2 regions of the Comamonas flocculans genome follow, and region 1 is predicted to be linked to the other one. Evidence: predicted binding sites of a transcription regulator. Region 1 holds the regulator's gene; the other holds the start of a gene.
The links. Region 1 encodes LexA, which represses DNA repair genes until DNA is damaged. Its sites were predicted from a motif close to ACTGTATNNNNATACAGT; they were not measured.
Positions count from the first base shown of each region.

Region 1 (7,900 bases):
CCGTCAGCGCGGCCAGCGCCCGGGCGCGCGCCCCCTGCACGGGGTCGCCCGCAAGCGCGTAGGCGGCGAGCGCCGCACGCAGCGCGTAGGCCTGGTGGCGTTCGGTCCAGAAGTTCTGCGTCGACGCATAGCTGTCGCGCCACTGGGCGATGCCGGCCTGGCCTATGCGCCGTATCGGCGCTGCCAAAGCCGCGTCGCCGGTCAGCCACAAATCGGTCAGGAGCGAGGCGCCATAGCTGTACTTGAGATCGTCTTCGCCCTTGAGCGTGAAGATGCCGCCGGCGTCGATGCGGCTTGCATACCACTGCGCGGCGCGGTGGGCGTGGCGCAGCCAGCGCAGCTCTCCGGTGCGGACGTACAGGCCGAACAGCGTCATCGCGCGGTCGAACAGCCAGGGTTCGGCGTCACGGGCATAGGCAATCTGCGCCGACGCCGGCACGCCGGGCGCCAGCCGGTTGACCGCGGTATCGCCATAGCCCTGCATGGCCGCGTCCCACCAGGCGAGCGCCGGGTTCTGCCCCGCGGGCAGCGCCGGCCCGCGCAGCAGCGCCCGGCCCAGCCACGCAGGGGGCAGCGTCGCATAGACTGCGGGTTCGCGGATGTCGTCCGCGGCCGGGTATTCGTTTGGATCAGGCCCGTCGGCAATGCGGGCCCACAGCGCGGCCGGTGCCGGCAGCGGCCCGGCCAGGGTGCGTGTGCGCGGCGCGCCCCAGTGCACCTGGATGGTGGCCGGGGCGCCGTCCGCAAAGCGGTATTCGAGGTAGACCAGCGCCGCGCGTATCGAGCCATCGCCCGCTGCCGTGCCCAGGCTGCGCCAGGGCGCGAGCACCTGCACCGCGGAGGCGATCTCGCCACCCTGGCCGTCGGTCACGCGGATCTGCGCAGGGTCGCTCACGAAGCCGCGTGGAAACGGCAGCCCGAAGGCGAGCAGCACGCTGCTGCCCGCACGCACCGTGGCGCCAGGGTGCAGCCTGACGTCCACGGCGCCCCGCGCCACGGGCGGCACGAACAGCTCGGCGCCGGGAGGGATGGGGGAGGGCTCCGGGGTCGGTATCGGGGTCGGGCCTGGCGCCGGCGGCTCTCCCGAAGAGCCTCCGCCGCAGCCGCTGACGAGCGCCACGGCCAGCATGAGCGCCAGCCACAGGTGTTGGTGCATCTTGTCCTCCCTCCTTGCAGTGGTGCGCCCGGGCGCAGCGCTGGCGCGAGGCGGGCCGCGGCATCGTAGGCAAGGGCTGCGCGCCGGCGGGCGTCAAGGTGTTACAGCGTTGCATTCACGCCCCGGAACGCGCGCGCCGGCGGCTGGTGGCGCCGCGCCGGCGATGAAGAGCGCGGCGCCCCGGGCGGGGCCGCGCATGGCTTGGGATAATCGGGCGCTTCATGGCGCCAGACATCCGCTTCCCCGAATCCCTTCCCGTCTCTGCCCGCCGCGAGGACATCATGGAGGCGATGCGCGCCCACCAGGTGGTCATCGTCTGCGGCGAAACCGGCTCCGGCAAAACCACCCAGCTGCCCAAGATGGCTCTCGCCCTGGGGCGCGGCGCGATGAACGCCCGCCCGGGCGAGCGGCCCCGGCTGATCGGGCACACGCAGCCCAGGCGCATCGCGGCCAGCAGCGTGGCCAAGCGCATCGCGCAGGAGCTGAACACGCCGCTGGGCGAGGTGGTGGGCTACAAGGTACGCTTTTCCGACACGCTGCAAAAGGGCGCCTCGGTCAAGCTGATGACCGACGGCATCCTGCTGGCCGAGACGCAGGGCGACCCGCTGCTCCAAGCGTACGACACCCTGATCATCGACGAGGCGCACGAGCGCAGCCTGAACATCGATTTTCTGCTCGGCTACCTCAGGCAGATCCTGCCGCGCCGCCCCGATCTGAAGGTGGTGGTCACTTCGGCCACCATCGATGCCGAGCGGTTTGCCCGGCACTTCGCCGACGCCCGGGGGGTGCCGGCACCGGTCATCATGGTCTCCGGGCGCACCTGGCCGGTGGAGTTGCGCTGGCGCCCCTGGGAAGAGAAAAAAGACTACGACCTGAGCGACGCGATCGCCGACGCGGTCGATGAGCTTTGGGCAGGCGGCGGGCAGGGCGGCGACATTCTGGTCTTCCTGCCCGGCGAGCGTGAAATCCGCGAGGCGGCCGACCACCTGAAAAAGCATTTGCAGCACCTGCCGGCGCTGCGCAGCGCCGAGGTGCTGCCGCTCTTTTCGCGCCTGTCGCAGGCCGAGCAGGACCGCATCTTCGAGCACCACGGCGGGCGGCGCATCGTGCTGGCGACCAACGTGGCCGAAACCTCGCTCACCGTGCCGGGCATCAAATACGTGATTGACGCAGGTACGGCGCGCGTCAAGCGCTATTCCTTCAGGAGCAAGGTGGAGCAGCTGCTGGTCGAGCCCATCAGCCAGGCCGCGGCCAACCAGCGCGCGGGGCGCTGCGGGCGCGTGGCCAACGGCATCTGCATCCGCCTGTACGACGAGGCGGACTTCAACCAGCGCGAGCGCTTTACCGACCCGGAGATCCTGCGCTCGTCGCTGGCCGGCGTGATCCTGCGCATGAAGTCGCTCGGGCTGGGCGACGTGGTCAATTTCCCCTTCCTCGAAGCGCCCTCCGGCCGGGCGATTGCCGACGGCTACCAGCTCTTGCAGGAGCTGGGCGCGGTGGACGAGCAGGGCGCGCTGCAGCCCATGGGGCGCGAGCTCGCCCGCCTGCCGCTGGACCCCCGCGTGGGCCGCATGATCGTGGAGGCGCGCGGCCGGGGCGCGCTGGCCGAGGTGCTGGTGATAGCCGCCGCGCTGTCGGTGCAGGACGTGCGCGACCGCCCGCTGGAGGCCCAGGCGCAGGCGGACCAGGCGCATGCCAAGTTCGACGACGACAAGAGCGAGTTCAGCGGCTACGTGCGGCTGTGGAACTGGCTGCACGATGCGCGCGGAGGCAAGGTGGTGGCGCAGTCGCGCCGGGAGATGGCGGCCGCGGGGCAGGTGGCGGCGGCGAATGCGCGCAGCCAGGCGTTCCTGCCGGTGGGAAAGCGGGGACGGCCCCCATCGCGACCTTCCCCCGGAGGGGGAAGGAGTGCAGACCAGAGCAGCGGAAGCTCGCCCCCTCCCCCTCTGGGGGAGGGCAGGGGTGGGGGCCAGCGCCCCCCGGACAAGCAATCTTCCCCGGGGGGCGCCCAAACCATCTCCCCGCCAGGCGACACCCACAAGCTGAGCAACCGCCAATGGGAGCAGCTGCTGCGCCAGAACTACCTGAACGTGCGCCGCGTGCGCGAATGGCGCGACATCCACAGCCAGCTGCTCACCGTGGTGCGCGAGCAGCGCTGGCCGCTGAACACGCAGGCGGCGGGCTATGAGTCGGTGCACCTGTCCATGCTGGCGGGGCTGCTGGGCAACATCGGCTTCAAGGCGGAAGACGCGGACGCCTGGCTGGGCGCGCACGGCATCAAGTTTCATCCGCACCCTGGCGCGCACCTGTCCAAAAGGCCCGGGCGCTGGATCGTTGCGGCCGAGCAGGTGCAGACCTCGCGCCTGTACGGGCGCGGCATCGCGGCCATCGAGCCGCAGTGGCTGGAGGAGGTGGGCGCGCACCTCTTGAAGAAGCAGCTGCTGGAGCCGCACTGGAGCAAGAAGCAGGAGGACGTGATCGCGCTGGAGCGCGCCACGCTCTACGGCCTGGTGGTCTACAGCCACCGGGCCGTGAGCTATGGCCGCGTGGACCCGCGCGAGGCGCGCCAGCTCTTCATCCGCCGCGCGCTGGTGGAGGGCGAGTGGGAGAGCGACTGGCCGTTTCTGGCCGCCAACCGCAAGGCGGTGCACAAGGTGCAGGAGCTCGAGCACAAGAGCCGCCGCCAGGACGTGCTGGTGGACGACGAGCTGATCTACGCCTTCTACGACCAGGCCATTCCCGAAGGGGTGTACAGCGGCGCCACCTTCGACAAATGGTTCCGCCAGGCGGTCAAGGCTGCGCCGCAGCTGCTGCGCATCACGCGCGAAGAGCTCATGCGCCATGAAGCTGCGGGCGTGACCAGCGAGCGCTTTCCCAGGCTGGTGCGCCTGGGCGGCGTGGACTGCGCCGCAAGCTATCTGCACGCGCCCGGCGACGCGCGCGACGGCGTGACGCTGACGCTGCCGCTGTTCGCCCTGAACCAGGCGAGCGAAGACGACGCGCAGTGGCTGGTGCCCGGCATGCTCAAGGACAAGATCCAGGCGCTGCTCAAGAGCCTGCCGCAGCGCCCGCGCAGCCGCTTCGTGCCGCTGGCGGAAAACGCCCGGCGCCTGGCCGAGCTCCTGCTCGCGCGCGGCGGACGCGAACAGGGCGGCTTGCTGGACGTGCTGCTCAAGCAGGCGCGCGAGGAAACCGGGCTGGACATCAAGATGGCGGACTTCAAGCTGGACATGCTCAGCCCGCACCTGTTCATGAACTTTCGCGTGGTGGACGAGCACGGCCGCCAGCTCGGCCAGGGGCGGCAACTGGCCACGCTCAAGGCGCAGTGGGGCGGCCAGGCGCGCGGCGCCTTCCAGGCGCTTGCTTCATTGAAGATAGCTGGTAGCGCACAGCCAGAGCCAGTTTCATATATAAAACCGTCTGAAAACCTTGCCAGACAAGCGCCAGCAGCTCCTGAAAAAGAGATCGCCCCCGTCCAGCCCGCCGATGCGCTCTACACCGCATGGACCTTTGGCGAGCTGCCCGAGCTGCTGGAGATCCGGCGCGCCGGCCAGAGCCTGGTGGGCTTTCCGGCCCTGATCGACCGCGGCGAGGGCGTGGGCATCGAGGTCTTCGACGAGCCCGAGGTGGCCGCCGCGCGCCACCGCGTGGGCCTACGGCGCCTGGTGGCGCTGCAGATCAGGGACGCGCTCAAGTACCTGGCCAAAAACATCCCCGACCTGCAGCGCATGGCCGTGGCCTACATGCCGCTGGGCACCCAGGACGAATTGCAGCGGCAGATCATCGACGTGGCGCTGGAGCGCGCCTTCCTGCAGCCGCCGCTGCCGGCGAACGCGCAGGACTTTGCCCGGCGCATCCAGGAAGGGCGCGCGCGCCTGACCCTGATCGCCAACGAAGTGGCGCGCCTGTGCGCGGCCGTCCTGCAGGAATACGCACTGGCCCAGCGCAAGATCAAGGAAACGCGCAACGCCCCGCTGGCCACGCAGGACACCGGCCGCCAGCTGCAGATCCTGATGGGCAAGAACTTCCTGCTGGAAACCCCGTGGACGCAGCTGCAGCACTACCCGCGCTACCTCAAGGCCATCGTGCTGCGCCTGGACAAGCTGCGCGCCGACCCCGCGCGCGACGAAGCCAGGACGCGCGAGCTGCAGCCGCTGGAGCAGCGCTACTGGCGCCTGTTGGCCGAGCGCAAGGGCCAGGAAGACGCGCGCATGCAGGAATACCGCTGGATGCTGCAGGAGCTGCGCGTGGGCTTTTTCGCCCAGGAACTGCGCACCCCTTACCCCGCGAGCAGCAAGCGCCTGGACAAGATCTGGGCCCAGCTGCAGTTCTGAAGCAGCGGCGCCGGCCGGCCCGTGGCTGCCTTGGCTGGCCCCTTGCCGCGCTGCGCCCCGGCCCGCGCCTGCCGTGCCTCAGGCCAGCGCCAGGCGGTTGAGCTCGGCGCAGACGTCGGCCAGCCGGCCCGAAGCCATGAGCCGGCAGGAGCCATCGTCCGCATGCCGCACCACCAGGCGCAGCGGACGGTGGTGGGCCATGGGGCCCGTGGCGGCCAGCGGCGCGCCGGCGGGTTTGCGCGCAGCGGGCCGCAGCACGATCACGTTGTCGCGCGCCGCAGCGGCAAAAAAGGGGAGCGACGCCTGAGTGGGTTGAACAAGCTGCATGTGAGACTCCATCGGGTTTGAACACAGGCAGGATTGCCATGGAAAAAGCACGCCCCAGGGTTGGCCATGGGCGGCGCCTCGTGCGCCGCGCCCGGCCAGACGCCCGCCACCTGCGGCCGTGCCGGCCATGCCCTACATCAGCATGGTGTTGCGTATCAGGCCCACCGCCAGGCCTTCGATTTCGAACGGCTCGCCCGGATGCACGCGAATGACCGGGTAGTCGGGGTTTTCCGGCAGCAGCTCGATCTGGCCGCCGCTGCGGCGCAGGCGTTTGACGGTGACCTCGTCGCCCAGGCGCGCGACGACGATCTGGCCGCTGCGCGCCTCGTGCGTGGCCTGCACCGCCAGCAGATCGCCGTCCATGATGCCGGCGTCGCGCATGGACATGCCGCGCACCTTGAGCAGGTAGTCCGGCTTGTGCGCGAACAGCGAGCCTTCGATGGTGTAGCTCTGGTCGACGTGCTCCTGCGCGAGAATCGGCGAACCCGCGGCCACGCGGCCGATGAGCGGCAGCGTGAGCTGGGCCAGCCCCGCCATCGGCAGACCGAGCTGCACGCCGCGCTCGGCGTGGATCTGGCGCAGCGCGCTGGCGCGCAGCCGGATGCCGCGCGAGGTGCCGCTGAGCAGTTCGATCACGCCCTTGCGGGCGAGCGCCTTGAGGTGCTCTTCCGCGGCATTGGCCGACTTGAAGCCCAGTTGCTGCGCGATCTCGGCGCGCGTGGGCGGCGCGCCGGTCTGGGCGATGGCGCGCTCCACCAGCTCGAGGATCTGCTGCTGGCGGCCGGTGAGTTTGGGCTGGTCGGTCATGAAATGCTCCGGATTGGCTACAGGTCAGTGACTGTGTATCGATACAGTAGCTGTATTTTTCGACAGTTTTGAGAAAGTTGCAAGCACCATGGACAAAAAGATCGTGATCCTCGGCACGGGCGGCACCATCGCCGGCACCGGCGCGGCCGGCGGCCATGCTTACGTGGCCGCGCAACTGGGCGTAGAGGCGCTGGTGCAGGCGGTGCCGGGCCTGCAACAGGCCGCGGGCATGGCGCTGCAAGCCGAGCAGCTGGCGCAGCTCGACAGCAAGGACATGGACCACGCCACCTGGGTGCGCCTGGCGCGGCGCTGCGCAGCCCTGCTGGCCGACGACCAGGTGGCCGGCATCGTCGTCACCCATGGCACGGACACGCTGGAAGAGAGCGCCTGGCTGCTGCACGAGCTGCTGCCCGCGGACAAGCCCGTCGTGCTGACCTGCGCGATGCGCCCGGCCACTGCGCTGCTGGCAGACGGGCCGCAGAACCTGCTGGACGCGGTGCTGCTGGCCGCGCACCCGCAGGCGCGCGGCGTGCTGGTGTGCGCACTGGGCACGGTCCACGGCGCGCGGGAGGTGAGCAAGCTGCATCCGCAGCGGCTCGATGCCTTCGCCTCGCTGGACAGCGGCCCGCTGGGCTGGGTGGAGGCCGGGCAGCTGCGCTGGGCGCACGGGGTGCCGCCGGCGGCCGGCACGCCGCGCCACGGCGCCTTGCTGCAGGCCCGCGCCTTCGGCCAGACGCCCTGGCCCCGCGTGGAGATCGCCCTCAGCCATGCGGGCTGCGACGGCGCGCTGCTCGACTGGATGGTGGCGGGCGGGGTGCGCGGCATCGTCGTCGCCGCGACCGGCAATGGCACGCTGCACCAGGCGCTGCGGCCGGCGCTCCTGCGCGCGGTGGATGCCGGGGTGCGGGTGCGCATCGCCGCGCGCTGCCCGCTCGGGCGCATGGCGGCGACCGCGGGTCAGCCCTGGCGCGATGCCGAGGGCCTGAGCCCGGTCAAGGCGCGCATCAGCCTGATGCTGGAGTTGATGGAGGAAGCCTGAACGCGCGGACGGCGCGCCGGCCCTTCGTCAGTGGCTCAGCGCCTCGAGCGCGCGCGCGGTGATCTCGTCCACGCTGCCCAGACCGTTGATGGCACGGTACCTGGGCGCGTTGGCCGGGTCGGCGCTGGCCCAGTCGCGGTAGTAGTCCACCAGCGGGCGCGTCTGGTCGCTGTAGACCTGCAGGCGCTTCTGGACGGTTTCTTCGCGGTCGTCGTCGCGCTGCACCAGCGGCTCGCC
Region 1 covers NZ_CP042344.1:3,288,324-3,296,223, forward strand. Annotated here, with positions in the region: gene FOZ74_RS15775 (hypothetical protein) at 1-1,156, opposite strand, end outside; gene hrpA (ATP-dependent RNA helicase HrpA) at 1,378-5,490, shown strand; gene FOZ74_RS15785 (hypothetical protein) at 5,569-5,817, opposite strand; gene lexA (transcriptional repressor LexA) at 5,950-6,624, opposite strand; gene FOZ74_RS15795 (asparaginase) at 6,713-7,663, shown strand; gene adk (adenylate kinase) at 7,691-7,900, opposite strand, start outside.

Region 2 (7,900 bases), 190 kb from region 1:
CGCGAGCTGCAGCGCCTGCGCCAGGCGCTGGCGTCCCTGAGCCCGCGCGAACGCGAGGTGCTGGGCGAGCTGCTGCGCGGCCACTACAACAAGAACATCGCCGAGCACCTGGGCATCAGCGCGCGCACGGTGGAATTCCACCGCGCCAACATCTTCGAGAAAATGGGCGTGGAGTCGGCCATCGAACTGGCGCACAAGCTGGGCCAGCTGCAGCCCGCGGGACGTGACGGCGAGCCTGGCCCGCCCTGATCCGGCAGCGCCTCCTGCGGATTTGCAATCCACAAGAGAACAAGGCGCGACGCCGCAGACAGTACGCCTGGTACGGCAAGGCGAAGCAAGGCAGTTGTCTTTTTGATAGCGAAGTCGTCTCAGCGCGCATCCGCCACGCCCGGCAAGGCAGCCACGCATTCGCCCAGCGCCAGGCAGCTGGTGAGCCCGGGCGACTCGATACCAAACAGGTTCACCAGCCCGGGCAGGCCATGCGCGCTCGGACCCTGGATCAGGAAATCCGCCGCCGGCTCGCCCGGCCCGCTGATCTTGGGGCGCATGCCGGCGTAGTTGGGCAGCAGCGCGCCGTCGGGCAGCGCAGGCCAGTAGCGGCGCACTTCGGCGTAGAAGCCCAGTGCGCGCTCGCCGTCCACCTGCAGGTCGTCAGGAGAGTCCACCCACTGCACGTCCGGGCCGAAGCGCGCCCGCCCGGCCAGGTCCAGCGTGAGGTGCACGCCCAGGCCCGCCGCCTCGGGCAAGGGGTAGATCAAGTGCGAGAACGGCACGCGCGCGCCGCAGGCAAAGTAGCTGCCCTTGGCATGGAAGGCGCGCGGCACCAGCGCCGGCGGCAGGCCCGGGGTGCGCCGCGCCAGGGCGGGTGCATGCAGGCCGGCGGCGTTCACCACCAGGTTGGCCGCCAGCTCGGCGCCCTCCTGCGTGCGCAGCCGCAGCGCGCCCCGGGTGGCATCGAGCTGCACTACCTTGGTATTGAGGACCACCATGGCCCCGTGTTGCTGCAGGTCGGCTTGCAGCGCAAGCATGAGCGCGTGGCTGTCGATGATGCCGGTGCCGGGCGAAAGCAGGGCCGCATGGCATTGCAGCGCGGGCTCCAGCCGGTGGGCGGCGGCGGCGCCCAGCCACTGCAGGTCGTGCACGCCATTGGCCTGGGCCCTGGCGGCCACAGCCTGCAGCGCCTCGGTCTGCCGCGCCGAGGTGGCCACGATGAGCTTGCCGCAGCGCCGGTGCGGCACCTGGCGGCGAGCGCAATAGTCGTAGAGCATCGCGCTGCCCTGCACGCACAGGCGCGCCTTGAGCGAGCCTGGCGGGTAGTAGATGCCCGCGTGGATCACCTCGCTGCTGCGTGCGCTGGTCTGCGTGCCGACGGCCGCCTCGGCCTCCAGCACCAGCACCTCGCGCCCGCGCAGGGCCAGCGCGCGCGCCACCGCCAGGCCGACGACACCCGCGCCCACCACCACGCATTGCACGCTGTCCACCATGGTCTGCCCCTGTGCCTGCATCCCGCGAAAAGCCGCCCAAAGAAGCGGCTGATTATCCGTGGCAGACCTGACAGAGGGTGGCACAATACTGTATAAATCAACAGCCAATTAACGAAAAACCAGGCGCTCCGCCCGCTGCCATGTCTGCCCCTCGCCCCCTCGTTCCGGATGGCCCGCGCCCTGCGCTGGCGTCCCTGCCCGCTCAGGTCTGGCGCGGCGGCACGCTGGGCGCGGCCGAGGGCGCGGTGCTCTGCAGCCGCCACGCCCCGCTGGACGCCGAACTGCCCGGTGGCGGCTGGCCGCTGGGGGCGCTGGTGGAGCTGCTGCAGCGCCGCCCCGGCCTGCATGAATGGGCGCTGCTGCTGCCCGCCCTGGCGCAGCTGGCCGGCGGGCAGCGCGGCGTGATCGCGCTCGTGGGCGCGCCCCACCTGCCCTTTGGCCCGGCGCTGGCCGCGCGCGGCCTGCCCGCCGAGCGGCTCTTGTGCGTTCCCGCGGCAGCGCCGCTGCAGCGCCTGTGGGCCGCGGAGCAGGCGCTGCGCTGCCCCGACGTGCTCGCGCTGCTGCTGTGGCTGCCCCACGCGCAAGACCACGCGCTGCGCCGCCTGCATCTGGCGGCGCGCGGCCGGGCGCGGCCGCTGTTCGCCCTGCGCCCGCACACCGCACGTGTTCAGCCCTCGCCCGCGCCGCTGCGCCTGCTGCTGGAGGGCGACGGCGAAAGCCTGACGCTGGACCTGTTCAAGCGCCACGGTCCGCCCTTGAGCGCGCCGCTGCGGCTGCCCGCCCAGCCCCCGGCCCTGCGCGCGCTGCTGGCCGCCAGCCGCCAGCCCCGCGAAGCCCCGGGCCAAGAGACGCCACAGGCCTTGCGCAGTCGAGCGCCCGCGCAGGCGCTTTGCGCAGACCCTGTCGCTGGCAGGAGCCGTGGGCCGCAAGACCGCCCACCACCCCGGGCGGTGCTGGCAAAGGCTGTTTAGCGCCATGCACTGGATCGCCCTGCACCCGCGCGATGACACGCCCGAGGGCCGCCAATTGCTGGCCTGGCGCATGCTGGGCTACACCCCGCGCGTGGCGCTGGTGGAAGAGGCGGTGCTGATGGAGGTGCAAAGCTGTTTGCGCCTGTGGGGCGGGCTGAAGCGCCTGCTGGCCAGAATATCTGAGCAAAAATCGGCTCCAGCGCCCGCCAGACAAGCGCAAGGCGCTTCATCCCTGATAGCACTGGCACGCCTGCGCCTGCCGCCTGCGCAAAACCCGGATACACCGCCCCATGCCCTGCCGCTGGCCACCCTGAGCGCCGCCCGGCCCCATCTGCCGGTGCTGGCCCGCCTGGGCTGCCGCACCTGGGGCGATCTGCGCGCCCTGCCCCGCGCCGGGGTGGCGCGGCGCCTGGGTGCTGACTTGCTGGCGGCGCTGGACCAGGCCGAAGGCCGTGCGCCCGACATCCACGCCTGGGAGCAGCTGCCCGAGCGCTTTGATGAAGCGCTGGAGCTGCCCGTGCTGGCCACCACCACGGCCGAGCTGCACCCGGCGCTGGAACACCTGCTGCTGCGGCTGCAGGTCTGGCTCACGGCGCGGGTGCTGGGCGCGTCGGCGATTGCGCTGCACTGGCGCTTCGACCAGCGGCGCCTGAACGGCGCAGAGCTGCCCCCCGGCGCGGCGCTGGACATCCGCACCGCCCAGCCGGTGCAGGGCATGGCCCATCTGCGCCGTCTCATCGACGAACACCTGGCGCGCACGCCGCTGGCCGCGCCGGTCAACCGCCTGGGCCTGCGCACGCTGCAGCTCGCGCCCTGGCAAGGCCAGGCAGCCGGCCTGCTGCCGGGTGAACAAGGCCGGGGCGAGGCGCTGCATGAGCTGGTCGAGCGCCTGAGCGCCCGCCTGGGCCCCACGCAAGTGTTGATGGCGCAGCCCCACGCCGACCACCGGCCCGAGCGCATGCAGCGCTGGGTGCCGGCGCAGCAAGTGCTTGCGCAGGCGCAGCGCGCAGCGCCCCCCTGCACCGCCCTGCCGCTGGCCCCCACCTGGCTGCTGGCCACGCCCCAGCCCCTGACCACCCAGGACGAGCGCCCGCAGTGGCAAGGGCGGGCGCTCGCGCGGCTCACCCCCGCGCAGCGCATCGAAACCGGCTGGTGGGAAGAAGCCCATGCGCCGCCGCGGCGCGACTACTTCATCGCCCAGGCACCCGGCCAGGGCCTGGTGTGGATCTACCGCGAACAAAACCCCGGCGACGCCACGCCGCGCTGGTATCTGCACGGCCTGTATGCCTGAGCCCGCCGCCCTGCCCGGCTATGCCGAGCTGCATGCGATCAGCGCCTTCAGCTTCGGGCGCGGCGCCTCGCTGCCGCAGGAGCTGGTGCAGCGCGCGGTGGAGCTTGGCTACGCCGGCCTGGCGCTGACCGACGAATGCTCGGTGGCGGGCGTGGTGCGCGCCTGGGCCAGGCTGCGCGAACTCAGGGAAGAAGGCCGCGTGCCCGAGGGCTTTGCCCTGCTGTACGGCAGCGAGTTCGCCCTGCCCGGCGGGCGGCTGATCGCCATCGCGCGCCATCTGCAGGGCTGGGGCGGGCTGTGCCGCTTCATCACCGCCGCGCGCACCGGGGGCGCCGCCAAGGGCAGCTACCAAATCGACTGGCAGCACGGTAGCTTCAGCCTGCTGGCCGGCTGCGAAATCCTCTGGGTGCCCGAACCACCCACCAACAGCGCTATCGATGAAGAAGCTGTCAGCGCTTGCCTGGCAAGCGTTACAGCCAGATTTGACCCTGAACATCTGTGGCTGGCCGTGGAGCTGCTGCGCAGCCCTGAAGACCCGCTGTGGCTGGCTACGCTGCGCCTGCTGGGCGCTCGCCACGGCCTGCCGCTGGTGGCCGCGGGCGGGGTCTGCATGCACCGGCGCTCGCGCAAGCCGCTGCAGGACGTGCTGACCGCCACGCGCCTGAACCGCCCCGTGGCCGACTGCGGCCTGCAGCTTCAGCCCAGCGCCGAGCGCCACCTGCGCCACCGCCTGCTGCTCTCGCGCATCTACCCGCGCGCGCTCCTGCAGGCCACGCTGCAGGTGGTGCAGCGCTGCAGCGGCTTTGACCTGGCGCAGATCCACTACGACTACCCGCAGGAGAGCCTGCCCGCCGGCCTCACGCCCAGCCAGGCGCTGCGCCAGCGCGTGCTGCAGGGCATGGCCGAGCGCTACCCGCGCGGCACGCCCGTGCAAATCAGGCGCTACCTGGTCAAGGAGCTCAGGCTGATCGCCGCCTGCCGCTACGAGATGTTCTTCCTCACGGTGCACGACATCGTGTGTTTTGCGCGCGAGCGGGGCATCCTGTGCCAGGGGCGCGGCTCGGCGGCCAACTCGGTGGTCTGCTGGTGCCTGGGCATCACCGCGGCCAACCCCGAGCATTCGCACCCGCTGCTGGAGCGCTTCATCAGCCGCGAGCGGCGCCACGAGCCGCCCGACATCGACGTGGACTTCGAGCATGAGCGGCGCGAGGAGGTCATCCAGTACCTCTACGCCAAGTACGGGCGCGAACGCGCCGCGCTGGCCGCGGCCGTCATCACCTGGCGCCCGCGCAGCGCCATCCGCGCGGTGGGCGCGGCGCTCGGCCTGCCCCAGACCCTGATCGACGCCTATGCCCAGGACCACCCGGGCTTTCATGAAGCGCCCGGCGCCGCCCACCTGCAGGCGCTGGCGGTGCGCACCGGCGGCCAGCCGCTGAGCGAGCGCAGCGCCCTGCTCTGGCCCCTGCTGGCGCGCCAGCTTTTGGGCCTGCCGCGCCACCTGAGTCAGCACGTGGGCGGCTTCGTGCTCACGCAGACCCCGCTCACCTGCCTGGTGCCGGTGGAAAACGCCGCCATGGCGGGGCGCTCCGTCATCCAGTGGGACAAGAACGACATCAAAGACCTGGGCCTGATGAAGGTGGACGTGCTGGCGCTGGGCATGCTCAGCGCGATCCGCCGCACGCTGGAGCTGGTCAGTGAGCGCCGGGGCGCGCCCTTCACGCGCTACGACATCCCGCCGGACGACCCCGCCACCTACGCCATGGCGCGCCGCGCCGACACCGTGGGCGTGTTCCAGATCGAAAGCCGCGCGCAGATGGCCATGCTGCCGCGCCTGAAACCCGCCACCTTCTACGATCTGGTGGTGCAGGTGGCCTTGGTGCGTCCCGGTCCAGTGGCGGGCGGCATGGTGCGCCCCTACCTGCTGGCGCGCAGCCGCCGCGCGGCGGGCCGGGCCACGCGCTACGAACGCTCGGCCCTGGAAGACCCTGCGCAGCCGCCGCGCCTGATGCAGGCGCTGGCGCGCACCCTGGGCGTGCCCATCTTCCAGGAGCAGGTGATGCAGATGGCTATCCTCGCCGCGGGTTTTTCACCCGGCGAGGCCGACGCGCTGCGCCGCGGCATGGCCACCTTCAAGTACGGCGGCAACGTGCACAAGTTCGAGGCGCGCTTCATCGGCGGCATGGTGGCGGGCGGCTACCGGCCGGACTTCGCGCGGCGCATCTTCGAGCAGATCAAGGGCTTTGGCGAATACGGATTCCCGGAAAGCCATGCCTGGAGCTTTGCGCTGCTGGCCTACGAAAGCGCCTGGCTCAAGTGCCACGAGCCCGAGGCCTTCCTGGCCGCGCTGCTCAACGCCCAGCCCATGGGCTTTTACACCCCCTCGCAACTCATCCAGGACGCGCGCCGCCACGGCGTCGCAGTGCTGCCGGTGGACGTCACGCAAAGCGACTGGGACTGCCGTCTGCAGTACCCGCAGGCGGTGGTGCAGGATTGCAAGCCAAATCGGCCACAAACGCTTGCTGGTAAAGCGCTTTCAGCTATCGAAAACAAAGCTGATGCCGACCTTCGCCCCGCGGTGCGCCTGGGGCTGCGCCTGGTCGGCTCGCTGGGGCGCGAGGCCGGCGCGCGCATCGTGCAGGCGCGCACCCTGCGGCCCCTGGCCGGCACCGAAGACCTAGCGCTGCGCGCGCGGCTTGGCCGCGGCGAACTCAACGCCCTGGCCGCGGCCGATGCGCTGGCCAGTCTCGCAGGCCACCGGCGCCAGCAGACCTGGGAGGCCGCCGCGCTGCACGGCACCCCCCGGCTGCTGCAGGACGCGCCGGTGGGTGAGGCGCGGCTGTGCCTGCCCGCGGCCGCCGAGGCCGAGGAAATCATCCACGACTACGCCGCCCTGGGCCTGACGCTGCGCCGCCATCCGCTGGCGCTGCTGCGCCCGCACCTGGCGCGCCGGCGCCTGAGCAGCGCCGCCGCCCTGCTGGCCCTGCCGAGCGGGCGCAGCGTGCGCGCCTGCGGCCTGGTCACCGTGCGCCAGCGCCCGCAGACCGCGGGCGGCACGGTCTTCGTCACGCTGGAAGATGAAACCGGCACCGTGAACGTCATCATCGGGGCCGAACTGCGCGAGCGCCAGCGCCAAGTGCTGCTGCACGCTCGCTTGCTCGCGGTGCAGGGCCGCTGGCAGCGCACGTGCGCAGCGGAACCCGGCGCGGGCAGCGCCGCCTGCCATCTGGTGGCGGGGCAACTGGCCGATCTCACGCCGCTGCTCGGCCGGCTTGCCGGGCACAGCGGCAGGAGCCGCGACTTTCGCTGAAGCCGCCGCTGCCTCAGCCCAGGGCGGCAATCACCTCGGGCGGGGCCTGCACCAGCTCCAGCAGCACGCCTTCGCCGCTGATCGGAAACTGCTCATTGCCCCTGGGGTGCATGAAGCACACGTCATGGCCCGAAGCGCCCTTGCGTATCCCGCCCGGCGCAAAGCGCACGCCCTGCGCCGTCAGCCAGTCGACCGCCCCGGGCAGGTCGTCTATCCACAGGCCGATGTGGTTCAGCGGCGGAATATGCACCGCCGGCTTCTTGTCGATGTCCAGCGGCTGCATCAGGTCGACCTCCACCCTGGAGGCGCCGCTGCCCATGACCAGAATGTCTTCATCCACGTTCTCGCGCTCGCTCTGGAAGCTGCCGGTGGGCGTGAGGCCGAACATGTCCACCCACAAGCGGCGCAGGGCCGCTTTGTCAGTGCCGCCGATAGCGACCTGCTGTATGCCGAGAACCTTGAATGGACGACTTGCCATGCGCTTTACTCCTTGAAAATTTCATCGGCGCCACCCTGGCGCATCCAGACTGCCACCTGCTCGCGCGCGCGGGCCAGTTCCTGCTCCGACGCAAATTCCAGCCCCAGGCGCTTGCGCCGCGCCGCCGCGCCGGCCAGCAGCCGCACCCGGGCGCGGGGCAGACCGAAGACCTGCGCCGCCCAGGCCAGCAAGGCGGCATTGGCCTTGCCATCGACCGGCGGCGCGGCCAGGCACACGCGCAGCGCCGCACCATGGGCGCCGGCCGGCCCGGTGCGCCGCGCACCCGGCGTGGCGTGGATGGACAGCATGAGCGTGGGCGGCATGCCCGCCATTGTCAGGCCAGAGCGGCCCCACCCATAATCCCGGGTG
Region 2 covers NZ_CP042344.1:3,094,960-3,102,859, reverse strand. Annotated here, with positions in the region: gene FOZ74_RS14795 (response regulator transcription factor) at 1-249, shown strand, start outside; gene FOZ74_RS14790 (NAD(P)/FAD-dependent oxidoreductase) at 369-1,484, opposite strand; gene imuA (translesion DNA synthesis-associated protein ImuA) at 1,625-2,455, shown strand; gene FOZ74_RS16425 (DNA polymerase Y subunit UmuC family protein) at 2,460-3,746, shown strand; gene FOZ74_RS14775 (error-prone DNA polymerase) at 3,739-7,053, shown strand; gene FOZ74_RS14770 (VOC family protein) at 7,067-7,531, opposite strand; gene FOZ74_RS14765 (DUF167 domain-containing protein) at 7,537-7,854, opposite strand.
Region 2: the regulator LexA is predicted to act here: its motif matches at 1,572-1,589, upstream of imuA (translesion DNA synthesis-associated protein ImuA).